3 regions of the Fictibacillus marinisediminis genome follow, and region 1 is predicted to be linked to each of the others. Evidence: riboswitches for the same ligand, from Rfam matches in the RefSeq annotation. Region 1 holds a riboswitch; each other region holds the start of a gene.

The links. Region 1 has a riboswitch for S-adenosylmethionine ahead of LCY76_RS05450 (methionine ABC transporter ATP-binding protein). Riboswitches for the same ligand answer to the same signal wherever they lie in the genome.
Region 2: another riboswitch for S-adenosylmethionine. It lies ahead of LCY76_RS19385 (alpha/beta hydrolase family protein); the one in region 1 lies ahead of LCY76_RS05450 (methionine ABC transporter ATP-binding protein).
Region 3: another riboswitch for S-adenosylmethionine. It lies ahead of mtnK (S-methyl-5-thioribose kinase); the one in region 1 lies ahead of LCY76_RS05450 (methionine ABC transporter ATP-binding protein).

What each region holds. Positions count from the first base shown of each region.
Region 1 is NZ_JAIWJX010000002.1:977,528-987,856, reverse strand. It holds gene LCY76_RS05460 (MetQ/NlpA family ABC transporter substrate-binding protein) at 1-614, opposite strand, end outside; gene LCY76_RS05455 (methionine ABC transporter permease) at 643-1,305, opposite strand; gene LCY76_RS05450 (methionine ABC transporter ATP-binding protein) at 1,295-2,326, opposite strand; SAM riboswitch class I at 2,425-2,538, opposite strand; SAM riboswitch class I at 2,619-2,735, opposite strand; gene LCY76_RS05445 (phosphatase PAP2 family protein) at 2,762-3,409, opposite strand; gene LCY76_RS05440 (YflT domain-containing protein) at 3,493-3,936, opposite strand; gene LCY76_RS05435 (ATP-grasp domain-containing protein) at 4,070-5,269, opposite strand; gene LCY76_RS05430 (phosphatase PAP2 family protein) at 5,440-6,093, shown strand; gene cyoE (heme o synthase) at 6,207-7,106, opposite strand; tRNA gene LCY76_RS05420 (tRNA-Arg) at 7,272-7,347, opposite strand; gene LCY76_RS05415 (aminoacyl-histidine dipeptidase) at 7,497-8,969, shown strand; gene LCY76_RS05410 (aldo/keto reductase) at 9,132-9,962, opposite strand; gene LCY76_RS05405 (hypothetical protein) at 10,234-10,329, shown strand, end outside.
Region 2 is NZ_JAIWJX010000002.1:3,656,022-3,666,350, forward strand. It holds gene LCY76_RS19370 (response regulator transcription factor) at 1-507, opposite strand, end outside; gene LCY76_RS19375 (GNAT family N-acetyltransferase) at 787-1,617, opposite strand; gene LCY76_RS19380 (bile acid:sodium symporter family protein) at 2,195-3,175, opposite strand; SAM riboswitch class I at 3,464-3,570, shown strand; gene LCY76_RS19385 (alpha/beta hydrolase family protein) at 3,713-4,525, shown strand; gene LCY76_RS19390 (hypothetical protein) at 4,494-4,754, opposite strand; gene LCY76_RS19395 (thermonuclease family protein) at 5,027-5,902, shown strand; gene LCY76_RS19400 (putative protein N(5)-glutamine methyltransferase) at 5,969-6,769, opposite strand; gene LCY76_RS19405 (TIGR00366 family protein) at 6,879-8,210, opposite strand; gene LCY76_RS19410 (quinone oxidoreductase family protein) at 8,389-9,369, opposite strand; gene LCY76_RS19415 (D-2-hydroxyacid dehydrogenase) at 9,568-10,329, shown strand, end outside.
Region 3 is NZ_JAIWJX010000002.1:1,599,741-1,610,069, reverse strand. It holds gene LCY76_RS08745 (pyridoxal phosphate-dependent aminotransferase) at 1-774, opposite strand, end outside; gene LCY76_RS08740 (carbon-nitrogen family hydrolase) at 860-1,657, shown strand; SAM riboswitch class I at 1,752-1,905, shown strand; gene mtnK (S-methyl-5-thioribose kinase) at 1,987-3,198, shown strand; gene mtnA (S-methyl-5-thioribose-1-phosphate isomerase) at 3,204-4,253, shown strand; gene LCY76_RS08725 (EAL domain-containing protein) at 4,277-6,049, opposite strand; gene LCY76_RS08720 (YisL family protein) at 6,147-6,509, opposite strand; gene LCY76_RS08715 (ornithine--oxo-acid transaminase) at 6,660-7,853, shown strand; gene LCY76_RS08710 (SDR family oxidoreductase) at 8,142-8,930, opposite strand; gene LCY76_RS08705 (NAD-dependent succinate-semialdehyde dehydrogenase) at 8,971-10,329, opposite strand, start outside.

The DNA of each region.
Region 1 (10,329 bases):
GCATCGACAGCAACGCCATTGTTAATGATTGAAGCGGCCACATCAGGAAGCACCCGTGGTGTCTGGCCTGCGACTACTGGTTTAAGCTTTAAGTGTTTTTTGTTCTCCACCACTTTTTTCAGATCACCATTTCCATCAAAGTTCTTTTCCAGTTTGATTAGCCCTGCACTCTGCAGAAGAAGCAATGCACGACCCATGTTCGTAGCTTCATTCGGCAAAGCAATGGTTGATCCAGCCGGGATATCCTTGATGTCCTTGTATTTTTTAGAGTAAACGCCCATAGGCGCAATGACGGTTGTTGCAATTGGTGCTAAATCCAATTTGTGTTCTTTTTTAAATGCGTTGAAGTAAGAGATGGTCTGAAACGCATTGGCATCAATATCCCCGTCAGCCAATGCCTGATTCGGACGGACATAATCGGAGAACTCTACGATTTCCAAATCAATGCCTTCTTTTTCTGCTTTTTTAGCGATATACTTCCACACGTCACTGTCAGATCCGCTGATGCCCATCTTTACTTTTTCAAGCCCCTTTTTATCTCCGCCGCTGCATGCGCTCAAGAATGCCGACATTAAAACCCCGATGACTAAAATGATCAATGAATATTTTTTCATAAGATTTCCCTTCTCCCTTTTTCTCTTTTTATCTTCTTCTAATTTTTCTGGAGAGTATATTTCCGGTACTCTGCAAGCCTTGAACAAGGATGACGAGCAGAACGACGGTGACAATCATCACGTCTGTATCAAATCGCTGATAGCCGTAGGCAATGGCCAGATCGCCCAAGCCTCCTCCACCAACAGCCCCTGCCATCGCCGAAGCTCCGACCAAGCCGATCGTTGCAATCGTAAACGACAGGATCAGTGAACTGAATGCTTCCGGCAGCAGTATGCGAAAGATGGTCTGCCAAGGAGTAGCTCCCATGGCCTCTGCGGCCTCTACAATGCCCGGATCGATCTCAAGCAGGCTGTTTTCCACGAGCCTTGCGATATAGGGGCCGGCATATACAATCAATGGGACAATCGCGGCCGATGTCCCGATTGAGGTACCGACTACTAATCTCGTAAACGGGATAATCGCCACCATTAAGATGATGAACGGTATCGAACGCAGAACGTTTACAATCGCGTTCAAAACGTTAAAGACGGCCAGGTTTTCAAGAATGTGGCCCTTCCTCGTGACTACGAGTACTACCCCAAGCGGAATGCCGATTACAGCCGAGAACAATAAGGAAAATCCAACCATCGTTAAGGTATCACCGGCCGCATTTAAAATGTCCACCCAAAATGTACTCCAATCAACTTGCATAAGGTGCAACCTCCCTTATTTCGACTTCACTCTGGTTCACGAAAAAGATTGCTCTTCGGATTTCCTGTTCGTCCCCGAAAAATTGAACGACAAGGTTTCCGAAAGGAACGTCTTGGAGTTCTGTGACATGGCCGTATAGAACACTGACGTCCACGTTGAATTTTTTGGCAATCTGTGACAGCAGCGGCTGTCCTGTGGATGCTCCGGTAAATACGATCCTGAAAATCTGATGATTCCTGTCCTGCTTTTTCAATAGGTTTTTAAGGGACTCAGGCAGTTCATCCTGAAGAACCGAACTGACGAAACGCCTTGCCGTCTCAGTCTGTGGCCTGGCAAACAAATCAAAAACGCTCCCCTTCTCGATCACTTCGCCACCCTCCATCACAGCAACGGAATCACATATCTCCCGGATGACGTTCATCTCATGGGTGATGATAAGGATCGTAATGTTGTATTCCTTATTGATTTTTTTCAGAAGCTTTAAAATACTGGAGGTCGTCTGCGGATCCAATGCCGATGTTGCTTCATCACACAATAGCACTTCCGGATCAGTGGAGAGCGCCCTGGCAATGCCTACCCGCTGTTTTTGTCCGCCGGAGAGCTGGTCGGGATATTTATGCCCATGCTCGGACAAGCCCACAAATTCCAGCAAGTCGTTCACCTTCTCTTTAACGAATGATTTCTTCTTGCCGAGAAGATAAAGCGGTGTCGCAATATTATCAAATACCGTTTTTGCGTTCAGCAGATTAAAATGCTGAAAAATCATGCCGATATTTTTTCGTTTTTTTCTCAGTTCCTTCGGAGACAATCTCGCCATGTCTTCCTCTCCTACTAAGACGTGCCCTGATGTCGGCTTCTCCAAAAGATTCACACATCGCAGCAAGGAGCTCTTTCCTGCTCCGCTGTATCCCACAACACCATAGATCTCTCCTTTTTTTATCTCAAAGCTCACATTGTTTAACGCTCTTACTTGGCTTTTGCCACTCTCATAAATTTTGGTTACCTCTTCAAATCGAATCAATGATGTGATCTCCTTTCTCGCTACTGTTAAAACATCAAAAAAAGCCTCTTCTTGAAAACAAGAAGAGGCCTGAAGCATCGAAATGAGTGGCTGATCTCTTCTTATCTTCCAAGCGCTAATCGCTTGCCGGACTTGGCACAGTATTCCCATTAAACCGGAAACCCGCTGCCGAGGCTTCAAAGGGCCAATCCCTCCACCTCTCTGGATAAGAAACAAATAATGTTCAATTAAATAAAAAAATCTCTTCTTAAAGAAAGAAGAGATTTTGTATCCATAAGGAAACGAGCTGCTCTTCTTATCTTCCAAGCCCCTTAAAGGAACTTGCTGGAATTGGCACAGTGTTTTTCAAAAGAAAAACCTGCTGCCGAGGTATCATAGGGCCATATCCCTCCACCTCTCTGGATAAGAAACACGTTCATATTTACTTGATGAGATCTATCTTATACCATGATCTAAGTCGATGTCAAATCTTTTTTCGGAGTTCTCAGATCGGAATAAAAACACTGAAGCCATAAAAGCCAGCCACATTGCTCCTCCGGCAACTCCAGCCAGTACATCCGTAATATAGTGAATGCCAAGATAAATTCTGCTCCAGCAAATAAATCCAAGGTGCACCGCCAATATACAAAATTTCGTTCTAACAAACTTTTTTGATAAGAGTGTAAAAAGACCATAAAGAGCTGTTGCATTCATCGAATGAGCACTCGGATATCCATACCTTATGTAAAAAGGCTTAGTGGATGGAGGCCGCTGCTTCCAATTCTTTCTCCAAACAGAGTTAATCAAACGGCATCCGATCAGGTTGGCTATTAATAAAAAAACAATGTTTCTCTTTCCTTTTTTCCTGTATCTGTATGCAGAATAAATAGTGGCAGGAATCAACAGAAATCCAGAACCAAGAAAAGAGTAACTTCTCAGAAAGAAATCCACGAAACCTCCGCCCCGTGCTGAAAATATAGCCAAGCTTCCGATTCCGTCGAGTTTCATCCAATGATCATCATTACGAAGCCTGTTCATTAGTCTTAAAGCTAAAATACCCATTATCATAACGCCGCTTACAATTGCCATATTCTCTTTTTTCATATCCGCCCTCACTTTAACTTGCTTTTTATGTACATATCCTTTCATGTGGAGGACTATTTTATGCGTTCAGGTATACTCTATTGTTAAAGTTTCACCGCATCTTTTTCTAAGAAAACCATAATGCTGCCCTGTTCTATTTTTTGCACATAACGCTCAGCCGTCCGTTCTGAAAGATCCAGGGACATGAGAACTTCTTTTAAATCATCCTCTGAATCTTCATTAAACATGGATGCAAATGGACCAGCAGCAAGCAGCGGACCAATACCGGGAACACCAAGGCCTGGGACCGCGATGGCTCCGCCGATACCAGTCAGAAAACCTGCAATGGTTCCATAGGCGGCTTCGTTTACATCTTCGTCCAGATGTTCTTCTGAAACATTCGTTTTATCGGCAACACGATCCATCTTTCCATCATCTTTAGCAAGGATGGAGATGTCCTTTGCACTGTATCCTTTATTCACCAGGGATTGTATACTATCAACAGCTTCGTTCTCTGTTTCATACACTCCAATCACCATTTTGCTCATATGTATGACCTCCTAATCAAAGTCTGATTTTATTACTAGTATTTACCCCAACCCTATATCTGTAAACAGGTGTCATCATAAGGATAAGATAACTCCCCTACAAATTCCGGGGAGCTATAGATGGTTTTCTCTTTTAGGATAGACCGGCTCTTTGAAAAATATATTCCTTTTGATCCGCCTCTTCCCTTGTGTCTCCCAGTACGAGGCCCTGTAGAAGCGTGTCGGCATCTTTATAAGGGCTTTCACTGCCATTGTAGATCGACAGCGGAATGAAATATCCATCTTCAATCCCCCGTTTCACTTCATCATACAGGGGTTCTATACCGCCCTTGGATTTCCAGGAAACGAATTTGATTACCTTTTTACCGAGCTGTTCTTCAATACTTTCTCTCAGAAGAAGTGCGGCGGTAGAACCGTTGACTCTATAATTTAAATCAAAGGCCATTTTCCTTCCATCAGCCGTTACCGCAATGTCAAATCCAGCAATCCCTTTATAGCCTCTTTTACAGCCTTCTTCCATAATTCTTCTCCCGACCTTGATGACCTCATCATCGGGTTCTGACTCTTTATCGACCCAGTTTCCTTTATATTTTCCGTCTTCCGTAATATTTTGGACCGTACTGCCCAGATAGATCAGACGGTCATCTGCTGTACAGGCAAACTGAACGCAGTAATTGTGCTCGATCTCCAAGTACTCTTCTATGACGATTCCTTCACAGGAGGCGAAAAAGTTTGCTGCCCTGTCAATGTCCTCCTGATTTTTGCAGATAAATACATCAAAACCCGCCGCATTTGCCTCATTTGTCGCTGCCTTAACCACACATGGAAATGGGAAGGTTTCTAATTGATCATGAAGATCTGCAGCTGTTGTTGATTTTCGTTTCGGAGCATGTCCAGAAGGAACCAGCTCTTCTAAATTAGCTTTATTGTTTAAATACTGAACAAGGCGCGGATCAATCCAATAATTCTCTGATGACATTTCTTCTTCTGGGTGAATATGCTGAACTACCATCTTCTTCTGCTCTTGTTCTAAGCGGCTGAAAATGTTTCGATAATCCGCCTCTGTCGAATATTCGTGTACAGAAAAACGAAGCTGGAGACCCGCCCGTTCATACAGCTCCGTTGCTTTTTTGGTAGTTACCGACCTGTTGCAGATGACCGGCATGCTTCCCAATACCGCAAACTGGCTTCCCGTCAGAAGATCAAGCTTTACTGGACAATCGGGAATCCACTTATTATGAGCAAAGGAAGGCCTCGGATTAAAAATGAGATCCGGACCGTAAATTTCAGAAAATGTATAACGCGGAACAATTGCTGGTCTGCTTATCTGCATGGATTGTACCCCCTGAACATGCTTGGATTACAGGATAAATACCTTTTTTAGCTTACCCTTAAACCAGCAGCCTTATCATTTAGCAAGCAATGTTTTCCATTTGCCCTATTCTGTTTGAGCTGATGTATACTAGGGAAATGGCAAAAGAGTTAGCTGCCATGGAGGAAATTATGAAGAAAAAGCTGCAAAATCTGTTACCGCTGCTTTCTTTAGGATTTTTGCCGGTTTGCTCCTTGATGTATGATTGGGTCAATCACCCCGGGAGCGAAGTGCATAGCCTAGTTACAACCGTTGACAGGAATATACCATTCTCTGCTGTTTTTATTATCCCTTACCTATTGTGGACCTTATATATTTACGGAACCTTGATTTATTTCTATTTCAAAGATAAGAAGACGTACTTCAAGACACTGTTTGTTTACATTGCAGGCTTGCTGGTCTGCTATACGGTATACAGTCTTTTTCAGACCACCGTTCCTAGGCCGCTCGTTGCTGGCTCTTCATTCTTGGAATCTCTTGTAAACCGGGTCTACAAGATGGATGCCCCTTATAATTGTTTTCCAAGCATCCATTGCTTTTCCAGCTACCTGCTGGTCCGGGTAGTGCGAAAGGCACCGTTCTCAACAACCTGGAACAGAAGTATGATTACGTACTTTTCCGTGATTATTATTGTTTCAACTCTGATGGTTAAACAGCATGTCCTTCTGGATGTGTTTGCTGCCGTCTTGTTGGCAGAGACACTATGTTTTGTCTCCGAGAGAAATTGGTCACCTTCAGTAAAATCCAAACCAATTCCCTCATCAACGAAAGAAATCAGCCATTAAAAAAAGCGGAAGCGCCGCGATCAGCCCTGACCAGCGCTGGAGCTGGATTAAAAAACCCCCATTGAGGCGGTGCCAGGCACCGTTTCAATGGGGGTTTTTATTGTGTTAAGCTATTAGCTGAAAATCGGAGCAAACATCATGGTCACGAACATGAGCGTTAAATACATAATGGAGAATTTAAACATTTTTCCTGACCACGCAATTTCCGTTTCTTTTTCTTTGTACTTAAAGGACTGCATCGCACGGTAAAGGAAGACTGCTCCTAAAATACCCGCAACGATTAAGTACCAGATTCCCAGTACGTTAAAAAAGTACAAGAGAAGAGATGCTGCTACCGCAAATACGGTATAGATTAAAATATGAACCTTCGTTTGCTTAAAGCCCACTTCGTTCGGCAGCATCGGTACATTTACACTCTTGTACTCTTCCGCCCGTTTCATTGCGAGAGCGAAGAAGTGCGGAGGCTGCCATGCGAACATGAATACAAATAAAAGCAGTGCAATCAGATCAAAGTGTCCTGTAACAGCCGTATAACCGATAATCGGCGGTGTAGCACCTGAAATACATCCGATTTCCGTATTGACCACTGTTACCCTTTTGGACATCGTATAAACAAATCCGTAGAAAACGAATCCGATGAAACCAATAAGTGCAGCAATCGGGTTCACCATGAAACCTAAAATAGCCTCACCGATCACAATAAGAACAATCGACATGAAGATCGCGTTCCGTTTTGATATTCTCCCATTGGTAATCGGCCGGTTCTTTGTCCGTTCCATGTATTTATCGATGTCCGCATCGTAAACATTATTCACGATTGCAGATGAACCAATGACAAAAATGGTTCCGAGAACGGTCCAGAAGAAAAGCTCCCATAAGCTAAGGCTTGAAGAGAGATTTCTCGCACCGATGCAAAAGCCAGCAATTGTTCCTAACAGGTTAGAAAAGATAATACCCGGCTTTGTTATTTGTATATAGTCTTTTAAAATGCTTGGAGCAGCATTTTCACCCATAAAATCACCATCTTTTCATATCTATCATATAGTATGTCTCTATTTTAACAGACCTAACACTAGTTTGTGATAAATGTCACATTATGTTCTTATACTGTTCAATAATCGTTCAAATCTCAGACATAAAAAAAGACAGCCGCGTGCAGCCATCGTATGGTTTATTAGTGGCGGCCCCGGCAGGAATTGAACCTGCGACGCACGGTTTAGGAAACCGACGCTCTATCCACTGAGCTACGGAGCCAATATTTTTGGTCAACAAAGTGTATTATACAAAATTACAAGCCTTTTGAAAAGCCTTTTGTTTGGGCAGGTTGATTATTTCAGCCTCTTTCTCTACTCTATAATTATACATAAGTTCATGTCCAAAAATTCTTGCAAAGGATGAATTATATGCACACAACACTTGAAGATGTAAAAAAGCACCCGGTATTTCATTATTTTGCCGAAATTTCCGCCATTCCCCGCGGATCCGGCAACGAAAAAGAAATCAGTAATTACCTCTTGCGTTTTGCAAAAGAAAGGAACCTTGAAGCGGTACAGGACGAAGCTCTTAACATTTTCATAAAAAAAACCGCTTCAGAAGGCTATGAGCATGTCCCTGCCATCATTCTTCAAGGCCATATGGATATGGTATGTGAAAAGAATAAAGGAACGGCCCATGATTTCGAACACGACCCCATCTCTCTACAGCTAAAAGATGACATGCTCTATGCGTCCAATACGACACTCGGAGCGGATAACGGGATAGCCGTTGCTTACGCCCTCGCCCTCCTTGATTCGAGTGATATTCCTCATCCTGCCCTTGAAATCATCATCACTACAGAAGAAGAAACAACCATGAAAGGCGCGCTAGAAGCCAGTCCTGAAATTTTTTCCGGAGAAATTTTTATTAATCTTGATTCAGAAGAAGAAGGCAAATTATTGGTCAGCAGTGCAGGCGGCATAACGGCCATGCAAGCTCTTCCTATACAATGGGAAACTGCTCCAAAAGGGCTTAAAGGCTACAAGATCCAGTTGAGCGGGCTTTTCGGCGGCCACTCCGGCATGTCCATCCAAAAAGGAAGAGGCAATGCCAACAAGCTCCTTGGAAGAATGCTGCATGATCTTTCCGTCCAGTACCCATTCAGCCTTCATTCAATCAATGGAGGGCTGAAATCAAATGCGATCCCTCGGGAAGCCGAAGCTGTAATCTATTTACCTGCAGATGCTTCAATCGATCTGCCAAAGCTGGTGTCCAACTGGGAGCATGTTCTTAAAAATGAGCTGCGGACAGCTGATCCGGGAATCTCAGTTACAGTCGAAGAAACCGCGGAATGCCCGGACAAACTATATTCCGTCAAAACCACACACAACGTGATCACCTCACTCATGCTGATCCCAAATGGTGTGCTGTCCATGAGCCAGGAGATTGTAGGTTTAACAGAGAGTTCAACCAACCTTGGAGTGGTAACGAGCAACAGCCAGGAAGTTCGTTTTGTCAGTGAGATACGAAGCTCTGTGAAAAGTCTGAAGCAGCAGACTGTTGAGCAGAATAACCTGATTGCACAGCTTACAGAATCTCGGTTCTCCACAGAAGCTGATTATCCGGAATGGCCTTACCTCCCAGATTCAAAAGTCCGCCGCTTGTTTGAAACGGTCTACAAAGATTTATACGGCAACCCTCCAGAGATCGTAGCCATTCATGCAGGTCTGGAATGTGGGGTTTTCACAGAAAAACTTCCACATATCGATGCGATTTCCCTTGGTCCTGATATGTTTGATGTGCATACTCCTGAAGAACACCTCAGTGTACCTTCCACCATTCGGACATGGGATTATTTGAAGGCCGTTTTACAAGAAATGAACAACTTTTATAAATCATGATAACGCACACCCCGGGCTGAATTCTCTTCATGGAATTCAGCCTTGAATCCTCCAATTTTGCTAACTGTAATCAACGGGCAGGGAACTATTTACCATTCTATGCGCAAACAAAAAAGAGAACGGCTCACCCAATTGAGTCGTCCTCTTTTTATCATTTTAGTCTTAGAAGTCAAAGTTATCCGGATCGGGCCCGACTCTTTGATCTTCGTTTAGCGTATTGATTTTCTCCATGTCTTCCGCGCTTAGTTCAAAGTCAAAGACTTCGGAGTTTTCTTGAATTCTATGATCTTTTACGGATTTTGGAATGGTCACAACACCATTTTGAAGATCCCAGCGCAGGATGACCTGTGCCACGGATTTGTTGTGTTTTTCCGCAATCTCAGAAAGTACTGGATTGTTTAGGAGCTCACCCTGCATCAGAGGGCTCCACGCTTCCATCTGAATGTTGTTTCCTTTACAGAATGCAAGCAATTCTTTTTGAGCTAACCGCGGATGATACTCTACCTGGTTAACCATCGGTACAATCTCACTGTCTGCCATTACGTCTTTTAAATGGTGGATGTGGAAGTTACTCACACCGATCGCCCGGACACGGCCGTCTATGTATAATTTCTCCAAAGCACGCCATGTTTCTTTATATTTTCCTTCCACTGGCCAGTGAATGAGGTAAAGATCCACATAATCAAGCTGAAGCTTTTTGAGAGATTCCTCATATGCTGCTAATGTTGTTTCATAACCTTGATCTGCATTCCATACTTTCGTCGTGATGAATAATTCTTCACGCGGGATGCCGGAATCTTTGACCGCACGGCCTACGCCTTCTTCATTTCCGTATACTGCTGCTGTATCAATGCTTTTATATCCTTTGCTCAAGGCCGATTTAACGGATTGGTAGACTTCGTCCCCTTCTTCCACTTTATAAACCCCAAGGCCGAACCAAGGCATTTTAACGCTGTTATGCAATGTTGTTGTGTCTTGAAGATGTTTAGCCATCTTATTCCCTCCTTAGATGATGAATATATCGACATTTTCGCATAAATCTTCAGAAACAAGAAAAGATATGCCTGACAAATATGCAGGCGTTTGCCTTTACGAATATACCCATAATCAGGAAAGAAAAAAACGTTTCTTCTTTTAGATTCTGATGCTTTTTCTTTCAAAATTGACGCTGTCTTTTCAAAACATTTACAATTATGTGCAGGAGTGTTTCCTTTTTTATGGAATAGTACATTCATGTAGAAGTAAGTTACGCGGAGGTGTTTTGATGAAAAATAATGTCATTGACTTCCCTAAGCAAGTGAGCAGAGATGTTATTCTTGAAAACGAACTGGACTTGATCACCGAGATTCGGGCACTTCTC
Region 2 (10,329 bases), 2.7 Mb from region 1:
TACTTGGCCTTTATTGCGAACAAGAAGATCAAACAGCTGAAATTCCCTTGGGGTCAGCTGTATCTCACGCTTAGCTGAATTTACTATATAACTGGTACGATTCAACACAATATCATAAAGTACGACCTTTTCTTCAACAATAGGAGCAAAGTTCCTACGTGATAGAGCCCGAAGCCTGGCAAGAAGTTCGTCAATTTCAAAGGGTTTGACAAGGTAGTCGTCGGCTCCTGCATCCAGTCCATGAATCCTGTCCTGAACTGAATCTTTTGCTGTCAGCATCAGAATGGCTTGGGAATAGCCACCAGACCGTAATCGCCGGCAAACTTCCAAACCTGTTTGCCCCGGCATCATCCAATCCAGAATCACAATGTCAAAATCAGATGCTATCGCGGTCTCATAGGCATCTTCTCCATTTGATACCCACTCTACATGATGTTGATTTTTTTTCAGCATATGGACAATCAACTTTCCAAGATGCAAATCGTCTTCCGCTACCAGAATGTTCATGTAAAAGCAGGCTCCCTTCAGCTTGATCACTGACTTCAACAATTGATGATAGCACAATTACTGCAAAGAGGATTGAAATTCCTGCTGATTTCACACAATTTCCTAATTCTTATGTATGGCTGTTAGAAAATGAAGGTGGGGATTTTTTCAAAAATCACTTTACATAGGAGAGATTCTGAGGAATAATGAGAGTTATAAAACGAACGTTTGTTCCTATTCAGAGTATACCTCATATCTTCTTCTTTTGTCTATAAAAAAAGCCAGCATTAAATGCTGACTTTACTTAAACTCGTGAAAAGGAAGAAAGTATACTTGATAATTAGGAAGTCTTTCAAAACCAAGTTTTTCTGCGATTACAATCGAATCATGCCTAAAGGTTTCTGTTGTCCAATGGGGTTTCCTGCCACTTTTTATGCAGTCATTGATAAAACCACGGGCCATTCTCGTTGCAAGCCCTCTGCCTCGATGTTCTGTTTCATAAACATTTATACCGATCTCCACGTCACCACCACACGCAAACACACTGATGCACGTTCCAATGACTTTGCTTTTATGCATGACACACCAGCCTAGACCGTGTTCTAAAAAGCTTTCCTCCGAGACCCAGAATTTCTTAATCTCTTTATTGATCGTCTGGAGGGGATCCATCAAAAGTAAATCTTGAGTAATTCTCGATACTATGTAGCCTTCAGGTATGGCATTGTTTAACTTTAAAGATAAAAAATGCTCACTGTGAAACTTGAAAGGCACTCGTTCACCTATTTTTAATCCTGCAGGAAATAGCGAGGATATTACTTCATGCCAGCCTTGAGGAGGATATACTTCAAGATTAAAATCACTTTCGCCGAATTCAAGTGCTTCAGGTTTTATTACTTCTATTATGAATGGCTGCAGAAAGGAGTTGAATGTGTGGTTCGTATGGTCTCCTCCCAAATAAAACATTTCATTAACCGCCCAGATTAATGCAGTTAAAGGAGATTCAACATCATCAACAAAAATCTTTCCGCGATTTATCCCTGAAATGACACCTTGTATGACTGGATGATCGTTTTGTTCTTTAAAAAGTTTTCTTACCTTATCGTATCGTTTTAGAGTCAATTCATAAATCATATTGATCCATTCTCCCTTGTTTTAAGATTTTTGCACTCTGCATAATCTCTTAAAACTGAAAGACTGCACGACGTTTACTTATAAGTGCCGTTTCAAACCAACCTCCTCGCCATTTACAATTAATAATCCAAGTTTATCATGATTTCTCTCAAAGCGTACGCGAACAATTCAATTTCCTTTTATACGAACAGAATTTTCGTTTTTCTTGCCAATTCCACGTTTCAATCTGCTAAAATCCGGAAATATTATCAAGCAAGCATGGTAATAAAATCATAAAAATCGGGCCCACTACATATAGCGCATAAGACATATTACCCCTTCTTTCGACAACTGGCAGGTATATTCTTCAAAGGAAAGAAAAAAGTAGGAAAACAAAGAGGAAAGGAGAATGGTGATGAGCAGTGAAGTGCTAAAAAAACGCATTCACCAGTATTTCAACACAAAGAAGATAAAGGATGAGCAGCTCGAAACATTGCTGGTACGTTTCATCCTGTCCGTTAAAAAAGGAAAGTAAGAAAAAAGGAGCCTTCATGGAGGGCTCCTTTTTTTCAATTAAGCGTGCCTGGCACCAAAACTATTAAACAGGAATTTTTTCGTTATTTTCCGAAGTAAGTTGTTCATGTCTGCCGTAGTGTTTAGCTATCAGATGGCCGTATATAGACGCCAGAACCTGCTGAAACAGCATTCCAACCACGACGGGAACAGCTGTCGCCGGCGAAAAGTACGTTAACGCAAGAACAGATCCAGCGCTGATATTCCGCATGCCTCCACTGAAGACGAGAGCTACAACCGTTTCTCTCTCCCATCCAAAAAGCATGCCGGTCAGCCAGCATATTAAGTAACCGCTGGCCGCGATCAACAGGACGAACAAACCAATCAATAAAAGTTTCCCGTTCACATGAACCAAATACGGGGTGGCAACCGAAGCATTGATGGCGACCACAGCACTCATGCAAATTTTAGAAACAGGAGAGATTCTTTTCCCGAGCGTGTTCTTTATTTCTCCCTTCGTCCAATGATTGAGCAGCATGCCAATGACAGATGGGATCACGATCATAATCAACAGGTCCTTCACCATGGACCATTCATTAATGGAGACGGTTTCTCCGACAAACAGGGATAGGCTGTAAGGTACGACGATCGGCGATAATAGCGTATCAATCAATATAATGGAAAGCGCGAGGGTGCTGTTCCCCCGATAAATGGATACCCAGATGCTGCTCGTCACGCCGCACGGTATGACCATTGCCAATACGAGTCCGGTTATGGTTGGGGAATCCGAGGAAAACGCAATGTGCCCGACTCCCCACGCCCATATCGGCATTATGATATGCAGGATGATGAGTGCTGTCAGGATGGGCACAGGCCGGGACAGTGTATTGCGCAGATGGGTAAAATTAGACCCTAAACTACCTGAAAACGTCATGAATGCAAAAATCCAAGGAACTAAAAAAAGCAAACCCTTTAGTTCGCTCGTAAGCAAAATTCCAAGGATCACGCTTGCGGGTGTAATAAATGGCATAAATCTTTCCAGCTGGTGGTTTAACTTTTCTAACACGATTAGCCTTCTTCCGTCTGAGTCTATTACTCTAATAGTATATTAATTTATAGTATAAAATATTTAAGTTTGCGGTGCCAGGCACCGCAATTACATACTTGTGTAATTCAGGTGCCTGGCACCATATATGGCACCCTATAAAAACAGGCGCAGGCTATTGTATATTTTTGAATCCCTCTCCCCGCCAGGTGCATAGGATGTATGCATACACTTTTGAGATAGCTGTCCAAATCAGATTATTTAATTGACAAACTTTTAATTCTATTTTACATTAAATGAAATTAAATATTCTTATCCAGAGAGGTGGAGGGAATTGACCCTGAGAAACCTCGGCAACAGACTCCTATATGAGCACTGTGCCAATTTCAACAAGCTTTTTGCTTGGAAGATAAGAATTGTGTTGATCATTCTTCGGTCTCTTCAACCCTTTCTTATGTTTCCATAAACATAGGAAGGGGTTTTTTATTGAATCAATTCCGACTAAAAAGATATGAATAGTTATTTTAAATGATAAACGTTAAATAAGGAGTTGGTGATATGGAAAAACACGATTGTATACACTGGGAGGGAAAAAGGCTTACCTCAACCGTGCATTATCCGGAATCCGTACTGAGCAAAAGTAAGAAATTCCCTGCCGTTATTATTTGCCATGGATTTACAAGCAACCGGATCGGTGTGGACCGCTTGTTTGTTAAAACCGCACAGCAGCTTTCTTCGAACGGATTTGTTGTGGTTCGGTTTGATTATTCGGGCTGCGGGGAGAGCGAGGGGAATTATGGGGAAAACAGCTTTGAAGACCTAATCGACCAAACATATGCTGCCGTTAGCTTTGCCTTGGAGCTTCCTAACGTTGATTCCGACCAGATTACCCTGCTGGGCCATAGCCTTGGAGGAGCAGTCGCTGTGCATTCTGCGGCACGTGACGAAAGGGTTAAACAGTTAATCCTCTGGTCTGCGGTGGGACGGCCGTTTGATGACATTGTTAATATCGTGGGTGAAGAAGAATATAGCCATCTATTCATTAAAGGATTCGTGGATCATTTAGGTTATTCCCTGACCACAAAATTTCTGCAGTCTCTCAAGAATTCCAATCCTTTAGACCAGCTATCCCAGTTTTCGGGTGATGTGCTGCTCCTTCACGGTACGGACGACAAAGAAATTCCAGCCCATTATTGCGGTGAATTCTTTGAGAACACACAAAAAAGACCCTGTGGAAAAAGCAAGATTCGGCTTATTAAAGGCGCCAACCACACCTTCTCATCCATCATGCACTTCAATGAACTGATCACTGTAACCTCCAATTGGCTCATAAATGATTCTAATTTGATGGTGCCAGGCACCGGCTTTTGACACTTGTGTAAAAGCGGTGCCTGGCACCTGAAGTACAGCGATGGTAAACCGATCCCGGATCTCCTTTAACAAAGCCAGTATTGATAGCGATGGTGTTCCAATGAAAACTGACCGGGTTGTTCGCATTTACCGAAAATCTGTCCAGATACAACGTTTTTTGTGTGAGAGGCGCTAACACATACACTAAACTTTCCAACAACAGGATGACTGCCGCAACTAATTTTTTCACTTCTTCATCTTCCTTTTTAAAAATCTGCACCTTCGTGATCTTTAAGCTGCTTCAGAATCACTTTCCACTCTGAAAGATACAGCAAATGTGCTCGGTCTTTTTTGATCTTTCAATTAAGAAAGCCGCATAAAACTTGCTCACATTGTCCCCTTCTGCATTCCATATCGTAGTATAATAGCTTTTGTATTTTTATTATGGACGCGTCGCCGTAAACTTCATTACCCTTACCATACAACCAACTTGAACGCTCTAAAAATTAAGGGGAGATCAACTTGAGAGAAAAACGCAGAAAAAGTCTGACTAGCCTGATTGTATTGCTGTTAACGGCTTTGCTCATCACAGGGTGTGCACAGGCACCTAGCACAGGCCAAACAAGCACGGATCCCGGACAAAAAACGGATTCACCTGCTGCAAAACAAGAAGATTCATCTTCAAATGATGTCAAAATCACTCCATCCAGAGATCAGACATCTGCCGTTAAAGGCATGCCGGCTACTGTTACGTATGTGGTCGATGGGGATACACTGGATGTGAAATTTAAGAACGGAAAAACGGAGCGAATCCGCATGCTCCTTATCGACACACCCGAGACAAAACATCCGAGGCTCGGTGTTCAGCCGTTCGGGCCGGAAAGCTCCAAATTTACAAAAACCCAGTTAACGGGCAAAAAAGTCGGTGTCGAGCTGGATGTGTCCGAACGCGATAAATACGGCAGGCTGCTCGCGTACATATGGATCGGAAAGCAAAACTTTAACCAACTGCTTCTGGAAAAAGGCCTTGCCCGTGTGGCCTATGTGTATCCGCCTAACACCAAATACGTCGATCAGTTCCGCGCCACACAAGAAAAAGCTCAAAAAGCAGGTGTTGGCATTTGGTCGATTGAAAACTATGCCCAGCAGGATGGATTCCATGCCAATTCAAAAACCAGCACATCAAACGGAACAGTTTCCGGAGGGTCACAAACCAACAAGCAGAATACTCAAGTGAAAACGCCAGAGAAACCAAAGGGAAGCTGCAACATCAAGGGAAACCAGTCCCGAATCTATCACATGCCTGGCGGCCAATATTACGATCGGACGAAAGCCGAGGTCATGTTCTGCTCAGAGGCTGAAGCCCAAAAAGCAGGCTACCGGAAGTCTCAGCGATAGATAGTGGAGATAAAACTAAAAGCCTAATCAGCAGTTTGTGCTGATCCGGCTTTTCTTTTGGCTTTTTTAGATAGTGGTTCTAGTGCCAATAACGATGGTTGCGTCCAGTTCGCCGGAACGGACTACACGTGATAACAATCCGTTAGCATTAAAAATTTCGAGAGTCTGCAGTGCCTGCCGTTCGCTGGTCTCAACAAGCAGATGGCCTCCCGGCGCCAGCCAGACCGACGCACCAGCCGCTATCCTCCGCTGGAGGTCAAGTCCATCCTCCCCGCCGTCCAGTGCCACTCGATCCTCGTGAAGGCGGGCTTCCGCAGGAAGCATCCCGATCGCATCAGTGGGGACGTAAGGTGCGTTAGCGACTAGGAGGTTGACGCGCCCGAGAAGTGTTTTGGGCATCGGCTCGTACAGGTCACCTTCGTAGACACGGCCACCGAGAGCCGTCACATTACGGCTAGCGCATTGTACCGCTTTCGGATCGATGTCAGCAGCATACAGCTTAATACTTTCTTGGATTGAAGCCAGCACGGCGCCAACCGCACCTGAACCGCAGCAGAGATCAACGGCGATGTCTTCCGTCCGAATGATATTTGCCGCTTGGGAGACAAGAAACTCAGTACGTCGGCGGGGAACAAAAACCTCCGGGTCCACCTTGATCCGGAAGCCGCAGAATTCCGCCCATCCGATGATTTGTTCGAGAGGAAAACCGGCAGCACGCTGGTCTATCATAGCCGCCAGCTGTGCTGGCGTTTTCGCCTCAGCCATCAGCAAACGAGCCTCATCCTCCGCATAAACACAGCCTGCTGCCCTAAGCCTCGTGACAACGGATGAAAAATTCCTATCCTGTTGAATATCAACATTCACCATGATTTTACCTCTGAATGAATTTTCTGGTGCCTTTTTTTTGAGGTGCCTGGCACCACGATTACATACATGTGTAACGGAGGTGCCTGGCACCCCTCTCTACTCCACCCCTCTAAAAAAACGACAATCCAACTGCGAAGATGACACCCGACACAAGCAGGGTTGTGACGCAGTATCCCATGATGTCCCGTGCGCCGAGTCCGGCAATAGCGAGAGCCGGCAAAGCCCAAAAAGGCTGGGCCATGTTCATCCATGCTTCACCGTAGGCGATGGCCATCGCTGCGATGCCGGGTTCTACACCGAGCTGCTGTGCGGCAGGCATGATGAACGGCCCCTGTACGACCCAGTGTCCTCCGCCGGACGGAACGAAGAAGTTGACGAATCCTGAGCTCAAGAACGCAAAGAACGGAAACGTCGATGGGTTGGAAATGGAGATAAATGCGTTGGTGATCATCCCGCCAAGGCCGGACAGCTCCATCATCCCTTGAATCCCCGCATAGAACGGGAATTGAATCAAGATGCCCGCTGTGCCTTTTGCCGCATTGGATACAGCGTTCATGTAAGACAGCGGCGTTCCGTGAAGCAGAAGACCTGTCGTAAAGAACAGCAAGTTGACGGTATTGATATCGATTTTAAAACCGTTTGTGGCTATGTAATAGATGATGTACGAATAGCCGAGCACCGCAATTGCCAGGCTGAGAAATCTGCTGTTTTCCATCGCAACGGCAAACGTTCGTTTCACCTCAGTTGGGGCGATCGCTATCGCTGCAGAGGCTTCGTCTTCCGCGAGGATCTTTGGATCGATCCCAATCACGTCTTTTCCCGTAGGCATCATCAGCCTGGCCATGATAGGCAGGATAATAAGCAGCGCGACCGTAATGAACAGGTTATAGCTGGTGAAGATGGTATCCGTCAGCGGAATCAGCCCAGCTGTTTTTTCCATCGGATTTCCTGGAGTGGCAGCCACGAGGGGAATAGAACCTGACAGTCCGCCGTGCCATGTAAGAAAACCGATATACGCACACGCGATCAGAAAACGGTAATCCGAGCCAGGAATCCGTTTGGCTACTTCCTTTGCGAACAGGGCACCAACGATCAGCCCGAACCCCCAGTTGATAAAACAAGCAAGCCCAGAACCAACCGTAACTAAAATGACCCCTTGAGCTGGTGTTTTAGCAATTCCGGCTAGCTTCACCATCCATTTTTTGATCAATGGTGAACTGGCTAGGGCATGCCCCGTCACCAGGACGAGAGCCATCTGCATCGCAAAGGCCAGAAGGTTCCAGAATCCCGATCCCCAGAAACCTACCATTTCGATGGGGCTGTGATGCGTAAAAATAACACCGGATAAAAAGAGAATGATTGTCAGGATTAATGCAAACACAAATGGATCAGGCAAGAACCTCTGCACAAGGGTAGTGAAGAAATTAGATAGCGCTTTCATTTTATTCTCCTTCTCTGTTAATCTATTTACTTTTTTAAAAGTACACTGTATAAATATTCATCTTAACGAAGTAAAAATCCTGTCTGTCTTTTTTCCTATTTGTAAAATTTCATCACTATTCGGCGAAAAATATCAAAAAAAGCAAGAATGATATTTGGCACCATTCTCGCTCTTCTTATTACTCTCCCACCATCAGTACTACTTTTCCCGTGCTTTTTCTGCTTTCCACCCATTCGTGGGCACGGGCTGCATCTTTTAAAGAAAACTGCTGTCCAATATTGATTTCCACTCGGCCATCCTCCAGCAACGGAAACACTTTAGGAGCGATTCTTTGCAGTACATCTGGCCTCTCCTTTCTCGTCGTACCGAGGCTGAAGCCGAGCACCGAACGGCAGCTTGAATGCAGCTCACCCGCCGGAATATTGCCATAGCTTCCACTGGAATTTCCGAAAACAACGAGGCGGCCATATTTGGCCAAACAGCTGAAACTCGCTGCAGTCAGGTCCCGGCCGACCGAATCAAGAATGATGTCAGCTCCCTTTCCATGAGTCAGCTCATTCACTCTTTGAGCAACATTATCCTGCTCATAACAAATGACATGATGAGCGCCGGAATCCTTGGCTGTTTTGATTTTGTTTTCATTTCCCACCGTGCCGATCACAATGCCCGCACCAAGAGCGAGGGCCATCTGCACTGCTGTCGTTCCAACACCGCCGGCCGCTGAATGAATGACAACAGTCTCTTCTTCCTCTATCTGCGCCAAATTGGCGAGTAAATGGTATGAAAGAAACGAAACGATACCGCAAGCCCCTGCTGTTTCAAAGCTCATGCTGTCCGGTATCGCGAATGTCAAATTTTCGTCTGCTGCTATGTATTCTGCATAGGAACCGTTATGAGGAAAGGCAAGAACCCGCTGCCCCACTTGAAGGCTCTGTACGTCTTCACCCACCAGCTCCACTACCCCAGCCGCTTCCAAACCCGGAATAAATGGCAGAGTTCCCTTTCCCTTATTCCCATGCCTCGCTTTAATGTCTGCGTAGTTTACAGAAGTAGCCTTCACCTTAATTAACACCTGTTTGGATTTGATAGAAGGCACATTCATATCCAGGTACTCCATGTTCTCTGGTCCGCCAAATTTCGTCACCGCAATTGCCTTCATCGTTCCGTTGATCGTCCCCTTCATCCCATTTCCTCCTTTTTCCTTTTATTATGGTGCCAGGCACCACAATTACACAAGTGTCAAAACGCGGTGCCTGGCACCATCAAAGTGGACCCTCACAGGTCTTGGCACCACAAAAATCTCCCTCCTTCTGGTAAACTTAATGAAAATGAAAATACATAGATAGGATGGGATACGATGACTGCTCGAAAACTGCTGATCGCTCAAAATGTTGATGCTGCTTATGTTGAAAAAGTGCAGGAAGTAATACCGGAATGGACCATTGTGACCGGCAAGGATAAGGAAATATGGCAAAAGGAAGCTCCCGATGCTGAAGTGATCGCCGGATGGAAAAAAGGGATGGAGGATTACACCCTTGACAGTGAAAATTCATCTTTAAAATGGGTGCAAACGTGGAGTGCCGGGGTAAACAGTCTTCCATTAGACAAGCTATCCAGCAAAAATGTGCTTCTGACCAGTGCCAACGGGGTTCATGCCTTCCCGATTTCTGAGACCATTTTCGCCCTCATGCTCGGGCTGACCCGCAAAATTCATACGTATGTCCGCAACCAGCAGTCCAAAACATGGGATCATTCCAATCTTAAGCTTGAAATTCACGGAAAGACGATCGGCATCCTTGGTACAGGTGCGATCGGAAAAGAAACGGCAAAGATTGCAAAAGCGTTTGGCATGAGAGTTCTAGGTATGCGCCACTCCGGAAAACCCGAAGAATATATCGATAAAATGTATACATCTGATGAGTTGCATGATCTGCTGCCTGAATGTGATTATGTGGCAGTGACGCTCCCGCTTACAGAAAAGACCCATCACCTTCTTGGCCAAAAAGAGTTTCAGCTCATGAAAAACTCTTCTTTCTTCATTAATATAGGACGCGGTGACATCGTGGTCGAAGAAGAGATGATTGAAGCGCTGAAGAACGGTGAAATTGCCGGAGCCGGG
Region 3 (10,329 bases), 620 kb from region 1:
ACACTCGTTCCCGATGGCAAAGCCTACTCTCCAGCCAGCCATGTTATACGTCTTGCTCATCGTATAGATTTCGACACCCTGTTCTTTCGCACCAGGAACCTGCAGATAGCTGACCGGTTTCTCGTTTTCAAATCCGATGGCTCCATAGGCAAAATCATGGACGACTAAAATATTATGCTTTTCGGCAAAGCTTACTGTATCTTTAAAGAACGGCACTGTCGCTACACCCGCCGTTGGATTATTCGGATAGTTCAAGAACATGAGTTTTGCCCGTTCTGCATCCTCTTGTGAGATTTCAGCGTAATCAGGCAGGAAATCATTTTCCTCTTTAAGAGGCATCATGCTCATCTCAGCTTCCGCCATGGCAAGTCCTGACCAGTAATCGGGATATCCAGGGTCAGGGACCAAGGCTAGGTCACCTTTGTTCAAAAAACATTGTGAAATCTCTACTAAACCTGCTTTACCTCCGAATAAGACAGCTACTTCTTTTTTAGGATCAACTTCTACGCCGAATTCTTTCTTGTAATGTTCAGCAACTGCCTCTTTTAAAAAATCATAACCCCTGAACGGAGAATATTTATGATATTGCGGGTTATGAGCAGCCTCCTGCAAAGCGGCCACAATATGCGGAGGAGTGGGCTGGTCAGGGTTTCCCTGGCCAAGGTTGATGATATCATGCCCTTTAGAAGCAGCAGCACTCACCTTTCCTACCAGCTTTGCAAAAAATTGTTCAGGCAGCCGCGATAAAGCTTCTGCTTGCTGGAATTGTTTCACGGTTACACATCCTGTCTTTCGTAATTTTCTTGAAATTCTAATCAATTATGTTATACGCTTAATTAAAATCTGTCAAAACGTTTTAATGGAGGATAGCATGAAACTTACTGTTGCAGCGATACAAATGGATATTCAGCTTGGCAATCCCAAGCAAAATATTAAGAGGGCTTCAAAACGAATTGAACAGGCAGCAATGAAAAAACCAGATGTGATTGTTCTTCCTGAACTGTGGACTACAGGCTATGATCTAGAAAGACTAGATGAGATAGGAGATACAAACGGCGAGGAGATCAAACGATTAATGAGCGAGCTTGCCAGCAAATACCAAGTGAACATTGTTGCGGGTTCCATCGCTAAGAAAACGGATGAAGGAATCTATAACACCATGTATGCCTTTAACCGAAAAGGTAAGCAGATCGGCGAATACAGTAAACTCCATCTGATCCGGCTAATGCAGGAAGAAAAATATATTGCTCCGGGCTCCAGCAAAGGAAATTTCATGCTTGAAAACGTTCCGGCTGCCGGTGTCATCTGCTATGATATCCGTTTCCCCGAATGGATTCGCTCCCATATTCTTGAAGGCGCCTCTATCCTGTTTGTTCCTGCCGAGTGGCCGGCGCAGCGGCTGAGCCACTGGCGGAACCTGCTAATAACAAGAGCCATTGAGAACCAATGCTACGTTGTGGCATGCAACCGGGTCGGCAGTGATAAGAACAACACGTTCGCAGGTCACACGATGGTCATTGATCCCTGGGGAGAAATTATTGCAGAGACAGACGGAGAAGAAGAGACCATTTTGTTTGCTGAGGTCGACACTGATCTTGTTGAAGAAGTAAGAAACAGAATTCCTGTGTTTGAAGACAGACGTCCAGAATTTTATTAAAAAAAGATTTGACAGGACAATGGATAAGATTGTATGATTGCCATTGTAAATTATTATTGCATTCTGTTTTTTCTAACAATTTTATATTTGTTGTCTCTTATCAAGAGCAGGTGGAGGGAATTTGGCCCGATGAAACCCAGCAACCGACCGTAATACCATTGTAAAATGGGGCGTCTACTACTAGAAGCCTGGAGATCCAGTATGGCACGGTGCTAATTCCAGCAAAACTTTGTTTTGCAAGATAAGAGGCGTGGAAGCTATACATCCAGGCCTCTTTTCATACAGAAAAGAGGCCTTTTTACATACAAAAAATTCCGGAGGTAGTATAGATGGCAACAACCCTCAAACAGGCTTACAAACCACTGAATGAACAAACCGTGGTGGGGCTGGCACAAAAACTCAAACTGTTTTCTGATTATCAAAACATTAAAGTCAATGAGATTGGTGACGGTAATCTTAACCTTGTTTTTCGGCTAATCGAAGCAGATACAGGTAAATCCATTATCGTAAAGCAGGCACTTCCCTATGCCAAAGTTGTGGGAGAAAGCTGGCCGCTTACACTGGACAGGGCAAGGATTGAAAGCAGCTCTTTAATAAAATCAGCAGAATTTGCTCCTGAGCATGTTCCAGAAGTTTTTTATACAGACCAGGATCTCGCTCTCACTGTAATGGAAGACTTATCTTCTCACGTGATTCTGCGGAAAGGTCTGATCGAAGGGGTCAAATATCCTCATCTCGCACAGCACATCGGCACATTTATTGCCAAAAGCCTGTTCTATACGAGTGATTTCTATTTGCATCCTTTCGAGAAGAAAGAGCTTGTCCAGACGTTTACAAACCCTGAACTCTGCAAAATAACCGAAGACCTTGTATTTACTGACCCGTTTTATGACATCAACACCAACGATTTTCCTTCCGAGCTGAAGGAGGCCGTTTCCAAACTATGGAATGATACTCTCCTCAAACAGAGAGCTGCCTCTCTAAAATATAAATTTCTAACGCGTGCAGAGGCCCTGTTGCATGGTGACCTCCATACCGGAAGTATTTTCGTTACCGAAACTTCTACAAAATTAATAGATTCCGAGTTTGCTTATTATGGGCCTCAAGGCTTTGATATCGCCCACTTTTTTGCCAATATTGCATTGAATCATGCCTCACAGTCCTTTCATATCTCTGACAATCTTAGGCGCGAAGAATATCAGAGCTATTTGCTCAGCGTGATCAAAGACACTTGGGAAACCTTCACTGCCCATTACAGGGAACTGTGGAAAACAGAGGGTGTAGAGTCTGCAACCAAACTTCCTGAATTTGAGGAAGAGATTTTAAATAGTATTTTTACAGATATGATTGGTTTTGCAGGTTGTGAAGTGATCCGCCGCACGATTGGGCTTGCCCATGTCGAAGATCTTGATTCCATTGAAGACTTCAATGGCCAAATCGAGTTAAAAAAACGTGTGCTTAAGCTTGGAAGCGATTGGGTAAAGAACGCTGAGAGAATAAAAAATATCGATGAATTTATCACATACATCAGGAGTGTTTAATGATTATGAGTACGACAGAAACCTGGATTTCATCACTAAGATATAAAGGGGATCATCTTCTGCTGCTTGATCAGCAGCAGCTTCCCCGCCATACCGTCTACATTAATGTTACGACAATTGAACAAGTGTGGGATTGCATAAAAAAATTGCAAGTGAGAGGCGCACCTGCCATTGGAATCGCCGCAGCTTTTGGAATCGTGTTATGGGCAAAGGCCAACAATTCCCTGCCGTATGACGAGTTCAAGTCAAAGCTGTTGCAGCAAAAAGCTTACCTTGCCGGATCCCGGCCAACTGCGGTTAATTTGTTCTGGGCCCTCGACCGGGTCACAGGCTCTGCCGAACAAGCCCGAGATACTGAGGAAGCGGTTCAGCTGATTGAGCAAGAGGCACTTTTCATTCAGCAGGAAGATGAAGAAACTTGCCGTAAAATCGGGGAATACGCATTGACCTTGCTGAAAAACGGGGATTGTTTGATGACGCACTGCAACGCTGGCGGAATTGCAACTTCCCGGTATGGTACAGCTCTGGCTCCCATGTATTTAGCAAAAGAAAAAGGCTGGGACCTCTCAGTGTACGCTAATGAAACAAGACCGGTATTTCAAGGGGCGCGTTTAACAGCCTGGGAGCTGCAGCAGGCAGGTATTAATGTAACATTGATTACGGATAACATGGCTGCCCATACACTTAAAACAAAAAACATCGCTGCGGTCATCGTCGGCTGTGACAGAGTCGCTGCCAACGGAGATACCGCCAATAAAATCGGGACGTTCGGACTAGCCTTGCAGGCAAAAGCACTCGGCATTCCTTTTTATGTAGCCTCTCCTCTATCAACGATCGATTTGAACACATCAACTGGAGATGATATTCCCATTGAGGAAAGACCGGCAGAAGAAGTGACCCACTTTCAGGGAGAACCCATCGCACCAGAAGGCGTGAAGGTATTCAATCCGGCTTTTGATGTCACTCCCCATGAGTACATTACCGCCATCATTACCGAGAGGGGAATTGCATCAGGAAATTATAAAAAACAGCTTGCAAACTTTTTTAATAGCTAAAAAAAGCTCGCGGCCCTTTTGGGTCACGAGCTTTTTGTATGGTACGTATGAAACAATTCTTCAATTTCTGCCGCACAGACCGGCTTTCCGATGAAAAACCCCTGTACATGATCACAGCCATAATCCTTCAGGACAAGAAGCTGCTGTTTTGTTTCCACCCCTTCAGCAAGAGCAGTTACGGAAAGCCCTTTGCACATCGTGATGATCGCTCTGACGATGGCTGCATCTGTGGAACTGTGATCAGATTTCGTAAGGTTGCGGATGAATGATTGATCAATCTTAAGAATATCGATCGGAAAATCTTTTAAATAGCTCAATGAACTATATCCCGTGCCAAAATCATCGATGGATATTTTAATGCCGAGCTCCTTCAGTTCTTTCATGATGTTAATGCCATATTGTACATTTTCCACCATCATGCTTTCTGTCAGCTCCAAATGAAGGAACCTTGGATCAATTTTAGATCGCTGAAGCGCTTCTTTCACTTCATACACAAAATCCAGCTTTTGAAATTGCCTACCAGAAACATTCACGGATATAGAGATCTCACTGTTCATCGTCTCATGCCATTTTTTCAGCTGCTGGCATGCTTCATTTAATACCCATCTCCCAATGTTCCCGATCAGTCCGGTCTCTTCAGCAAGAGGGATGAAGTTCCCCGGGGAAACAATTCCAAGACGAGGATGGTTCCAGCGGACCAAAGCTTCGAGTGCGATGACCTTGCCATCATCCAAACTAATCTGGGGCTGAAAATACAGTGACAGTTCACCTTTTGGAATGGCATTCCGGAGAAAGCTCTCCATGGCAAGCCGTTCAATCGTGAACTCGTTCATCTCGCCTTTAAAGAACTCCCGCTCTCCCCTGCCTTTTGCTTTTGCCCGGTGAAGAGCAATTCCGGCATTTTTGATCAAAACATCCGGAGTCAGTCCGTCATCCGGATAGATGCTGATTCCCATCGAAGCTGTCAGAACAAATTCCTGATCATTATAAATAAGAGGAACAGCCAGAGTTTCTGATAGTTTCTCACTTACCCTTCCGGCTTCTTCCACACCTGACAGCTCGTTGATGACAACCATGAATTCGTCTCCGGCATATCGTGACAGCATGCATTGCCGCCCGATTCTTTTTTTCAGCTGTTTTGCCGCATACTTAAGAAAATGATCTCCGGCTTGATGCCCAAGACTCTCGTTAATCATTTTGAACTGATCAAGATCAATAAAAACAACCGCAGTTTTTTCTCCGATTTCCCTGGTTTTCCTTAAGCAGTTTTCCAGATGCTGTTCAAAGAGCATTCGGTTAGGAAGTCCGGTCAATAGATCATGAAACGCAAGGTGAGCGATTTTTTCTTCTGCTTCCTTTTGCTTTGTAACATTCTTACCGATCCCATAAACACCAACCACTTCTCCGTTAACGATAATCGGAAGGTTGGTGATGCAGAATTCGAGCGGATGCCCTTTTTTATGATAAAGCTTAGCTGTAAAACATTGCGTCTGCCCATGTATGGTGAGGTTAAAGCAGTTGCTTACCTTTAATTTATCTTCCTCTGAAACATAGGTGATCGCCGTCGTTTTCAATACTTCAGGCTGTCTGTACCCAAGCATTCTGGTCAAAGAGGCGTTCACACTCGTAATCATGCCTGTGAGATCCATAGAGTAGATCAAGTCAGGGTTATGATCAAACAGAGATTTATAGCGCTGTTCAGATTCTTGAAGGCTGGCATTTAGCTTAATCATTTCAACAGTTGATGCCTTCACTAAGTGAGACAGTGCCATTATTTCTTCGTTATCATTCTTCATCATGAGCACCTCGATCTATTCAAATGCCAATATACAGTTCTCTGTATTCTTTATCGGCATCGGCTGCTCATTTGTTTACACAAACTTCATCGCTTCATTAAAAGCTCATCGGCAATACAGAATAGCCGTAATAAAACACAAGAGCCAGCGCAAGCACAAAGGTGATCCAGCGGGTTTTTTTCAGTTCATTGCGTTTTTCACCGTAAAGCATAACCTCCATCTGTCCAATGACAGCCAGCCCAAGTACACCTTTAACAATAAGCGGACCAATATTCACGGCACCGGCCTGAATCCACAAATAAATGAGAGCAGCACCCGAAAAAATGGTCGTTACATAGAGCAGGCGCAAAATCATATGAAGAATTTTAGAAAATTTTTTATTTTTTCTTTTGTATAGGCTATAAGTCACAAAGAACAGAATAAGCGCTATACCCCACGAAAAGACATGCATATGCAACATATTTATTTCCTCCTATGTATAATCCTCCACTTTACTATACCACGAACTTTTTCAGCTCGGGAAATACGAGAATTTAAGGTAGGAAGAAAGCCTTTTCATTGCTATAATGTAAAAAGGATTCACCATAAACTACAGATTGGAGTGAGAGATATGATTAAAACAGAAAACATCATCTCCAAAACAGAACAATTCGGGGCGAATAACTATCACCCACTTCCAATAGTCATTTCCAAAGGCGAAGGTGTTTGGGTTTATGACCCGGAAGGAAACAAATATATGGATATGCTCAGTGCCTACTCTGCGGTAAACCAGGGGCACAGACATCCTAAAATTATTGAAGCCTTAAAAGATCAGGCAGACCGAATCACGTTAACATCTCGTGCTTTCCACAATGATCAGCTTGGTAACTTTTATGAAAAAGTAACTGATCTCACAGGAAAGAACATGGTTCTTCCGATGAACACAGGTGCTGAAGCGGTTGAAACAGCTATTAAAACTGTCCGTCGCTGGGCGTATGACGTAAAAGGCGTTCCTGCCAACCAGGCAGAAGTCATCGCTTGTGAAGGCAACTTCCACGGCCGTACAATGACAGCGGTTTCCATGTCTTCTGATGAAGAGTACAAACGCGGATTCGGGCCGATGCTCCCTGGCATCAAACTGATTCCTTACGGTGATCTTGAAGCGTTGAAGCAAGCGATCACACCGAATACGGCAGCTTTCATCATGGAACCGATCCAGGGTGAAGCAGGAATCGTGATCCCGCCCGAAGGTTTCTTAAAACAAGCACGAGAGCTTTGTAAAGAAAACAACGTCCTTTTCGTAGCGGACGAGATTCAATCTGGTTTAGGCCGTTCAGGCAAGCTGTTTGCCTGTGACTGGGAAGAAGTTGTTCCAGACATGTACATTCTCGGAAAAGCATTGGGCGGCGGCGTTATGCCAATTTCATGTGTAGCTGCTGATAAAGATATTCTTGGCGTATTTAATCCAGGCAGCCACGGATCAACATTTGGCGGAAACCCGCTTGCATCTGCTGTTTCTGTTGCTTCTCTTGAAGTTATTGAAGAAGAAAATCTGGTTGAGCGTTCATTGCAGCTAGGAGAGCACTTCTTGAACGAACTAAAATCGATTGATAATCCGGTCATTACAGAAGTCCGCGGCCGTGGATTATTCATTGGGGTTGAGCTTAGCGAAGCGGCCCGCCCCTATTGCGAGAAGCTGAAAGAAGAAGGGCTCCTCTGCAAAGAAACACACGAAAACGTTATCCGTTTTGCTCCACCGCTCATCATTTCAAACGAAGATTTGGACTGGGCGATCGATCGCATAAAAAAAGTATTATCTGTTTAACACAATAAGAAGGAACAGGCTGGAAGTACTTCCAGCCTGTTTTTTTGTTGGACTACTGATCTGAAAGGATGGGCGGAGTGAGGTGAGGCCACACATGTGAATTGACGCGCGAAAAAGACAAAAAATTCAGTAATGATCAATTATTTCGAGTTAGGCTCAATTCCCTGGGTTTTTGGCACAATTATTCCCTTGTTTCGCTCAATGACTGCCCCAATTCTCTCAATTCGGTTTAAAAGACCAAAAAAAAGCATGGTTACTGCTCTTCAAGCAGCCCATGCTTTCCTCTCTTTATAGCGCCTTCACCATACCTCCGTCGATCAGGAACGATTGTCCTGTAATGTAAGTGTTGGCTTCCGAGCCTAAGTAAACAATGGTCTTAGCAAATTCTTCTGGTGTACCATAACGGCCGAGCGGAATGCTCTTTTCCACCTGTTCCTTCACCTGTTCAGGGCTCACAGAGTGTAAAGCTGCTGCTTTGCCATCGAGCTCCGCCACCCGGTCGGTACCGATACGGCCAGGGCCGATCGTGTTAATGAGGATGCCGTCCTTGCCCAGCTCCTGAGATAAGCTTTTGGACAAGCCATTAATGGCAGTCCTGAACGTGTTGGATAGAATGAGCCCATCGATCGGCTGTTTAAATGAAGAAGAGGCAATGTTAACAATTCTGCCTCCGCCATTCTCCCTCATGTAAGGAAGAACCTCTCGAACCGTACGAACCAAACTCATAAGAGTCAGGTTGAACGCAAACTCCCACTCTTCATCTCTTAACGAATCAAAAGTCCCAGCCGGCGGTCCACCAGCGTTGTTTACAAGGACATCAATTTTCCCGAACGCGTCTGCGGCTGCTTTCACGAGCCGCGAAATCTCTTCTTTTTGAGTAATATCACACACTGCATATTCTACCCGGCTTCCTGTTTTCTTTCTGATTTCATCAGCCGTAGCCATTAATGCTTGTTCATCACGGCTTGTAATCATGACGGCCGCACCTTCTTCGGCAAATTTCATCGCTGTTGCCCGTCCAAGTCCTTTGCTGGAGGCCAGCACGAGCACTGCTTTATCTCTTAATCCTAAATCCATAATTAATCTCCTCCCACTTCCTGCTCTCACTGAAAATTAATCAGATGACAATGCTAACGTACTTCGTTTCAAGATACGCTTCCATGCCTTCCGTACCGCCTTCTCTGCCGATGCCGCTTTCCTTGAATCCTCCAAATGGTGCCTGAGCAGCGGAAGGGACACCATCATTCCAGCCGATGATGCCGTAGTCAAGCCCTTCGATCAAACGTGTGCCTCTCGACATACTTTCTGTGTAAACATACGCCGCAAGGCCAAATGGACTGCTGTTTGCAAGCCTGATTCCCTCTTCGTCTGAATTGATTTTCTGCACAGGAAGCACAGGCCCGAATGTCTCTTCATTCATAATAAGCATGTCATGGTTTACATCTTTTAGAACAGTAGGTTCATAGAAGCAGGCATTGCCTTCGTCCTTACCTTTTCCCCCCAGAACACAAGCTGCTCCCTTTTCAACCGCATTATCAACATGCTCTTTGATTTTTTCATAGCCGTCCCTGTTGATGATCGGACCAATGTCTGTGGCCTCATCCATCCCATTTCCGACTTTCAACTTGCGCGTCGCTTCAACAAGCAATTTTATAAACTCTTCATATATGCTCTCATGGACATACACGCGGTTGATACAAATACAGGTCTGGCCTGCGTTTCTAAATTTGGAAGCGACGATGCCTTTCACCGCTTTATCAAGATCCGCATCATCCAGGACGATTGAAGGGGCATGGCCGCCAAGTTCCATGGATACATTTTTTACGGTCCTGGCACTTTGCTCGATCAGCATTTTTCCAACTTCCGTCGATCCTGTAAAAGTCACCTTTTTCACCTTGTCACTGTCCATAATCTGTTCGGCAATTACCGAAGACGGACCAGTAAGCAGATTCACAACACCTTTTGGAAAACCAGCCTTTTCACAGAGTTCTACCAGTTTAATAGCCGTCAGCGGAGTTTCTTTCGGTGGCTTTACGATAAATGTGCAGCCTGCAGCCAAAGCCGGGCCGAGCTTTCGGGTAATCATCGCCGCCGGAAAGTTCCATGGCGTTATCGCTGCCACGACACCAACCGGCTGTTTGATCACCTGCATCCTTTTGTTTTCAGCGGAAGCCGGTATAGAGCGGCCATACACACGCTTCCCTTCCTCTGAGTACCACTGAATGAAAGAAGCTGCATACTGAACCTCACCCAGCGACTCCTTCAATGGTTTACCCATTTCTTTTGTCATGATTTCCGCTATCTCTTCCTTCTGTTCAATCATCAGATCATAAAGCCTGTCCAAATAGGCAGAACGATCATAGGATGTTAAGCGGGACCAGGGGCCAAAAGCTTCATGTGCGGCTTCGATCGCTGCACGGGTTTCCTCCTTGCCGGCCGAAGCAACCGTTCCAACAAGCTCTCCGTTTGCGGGGTT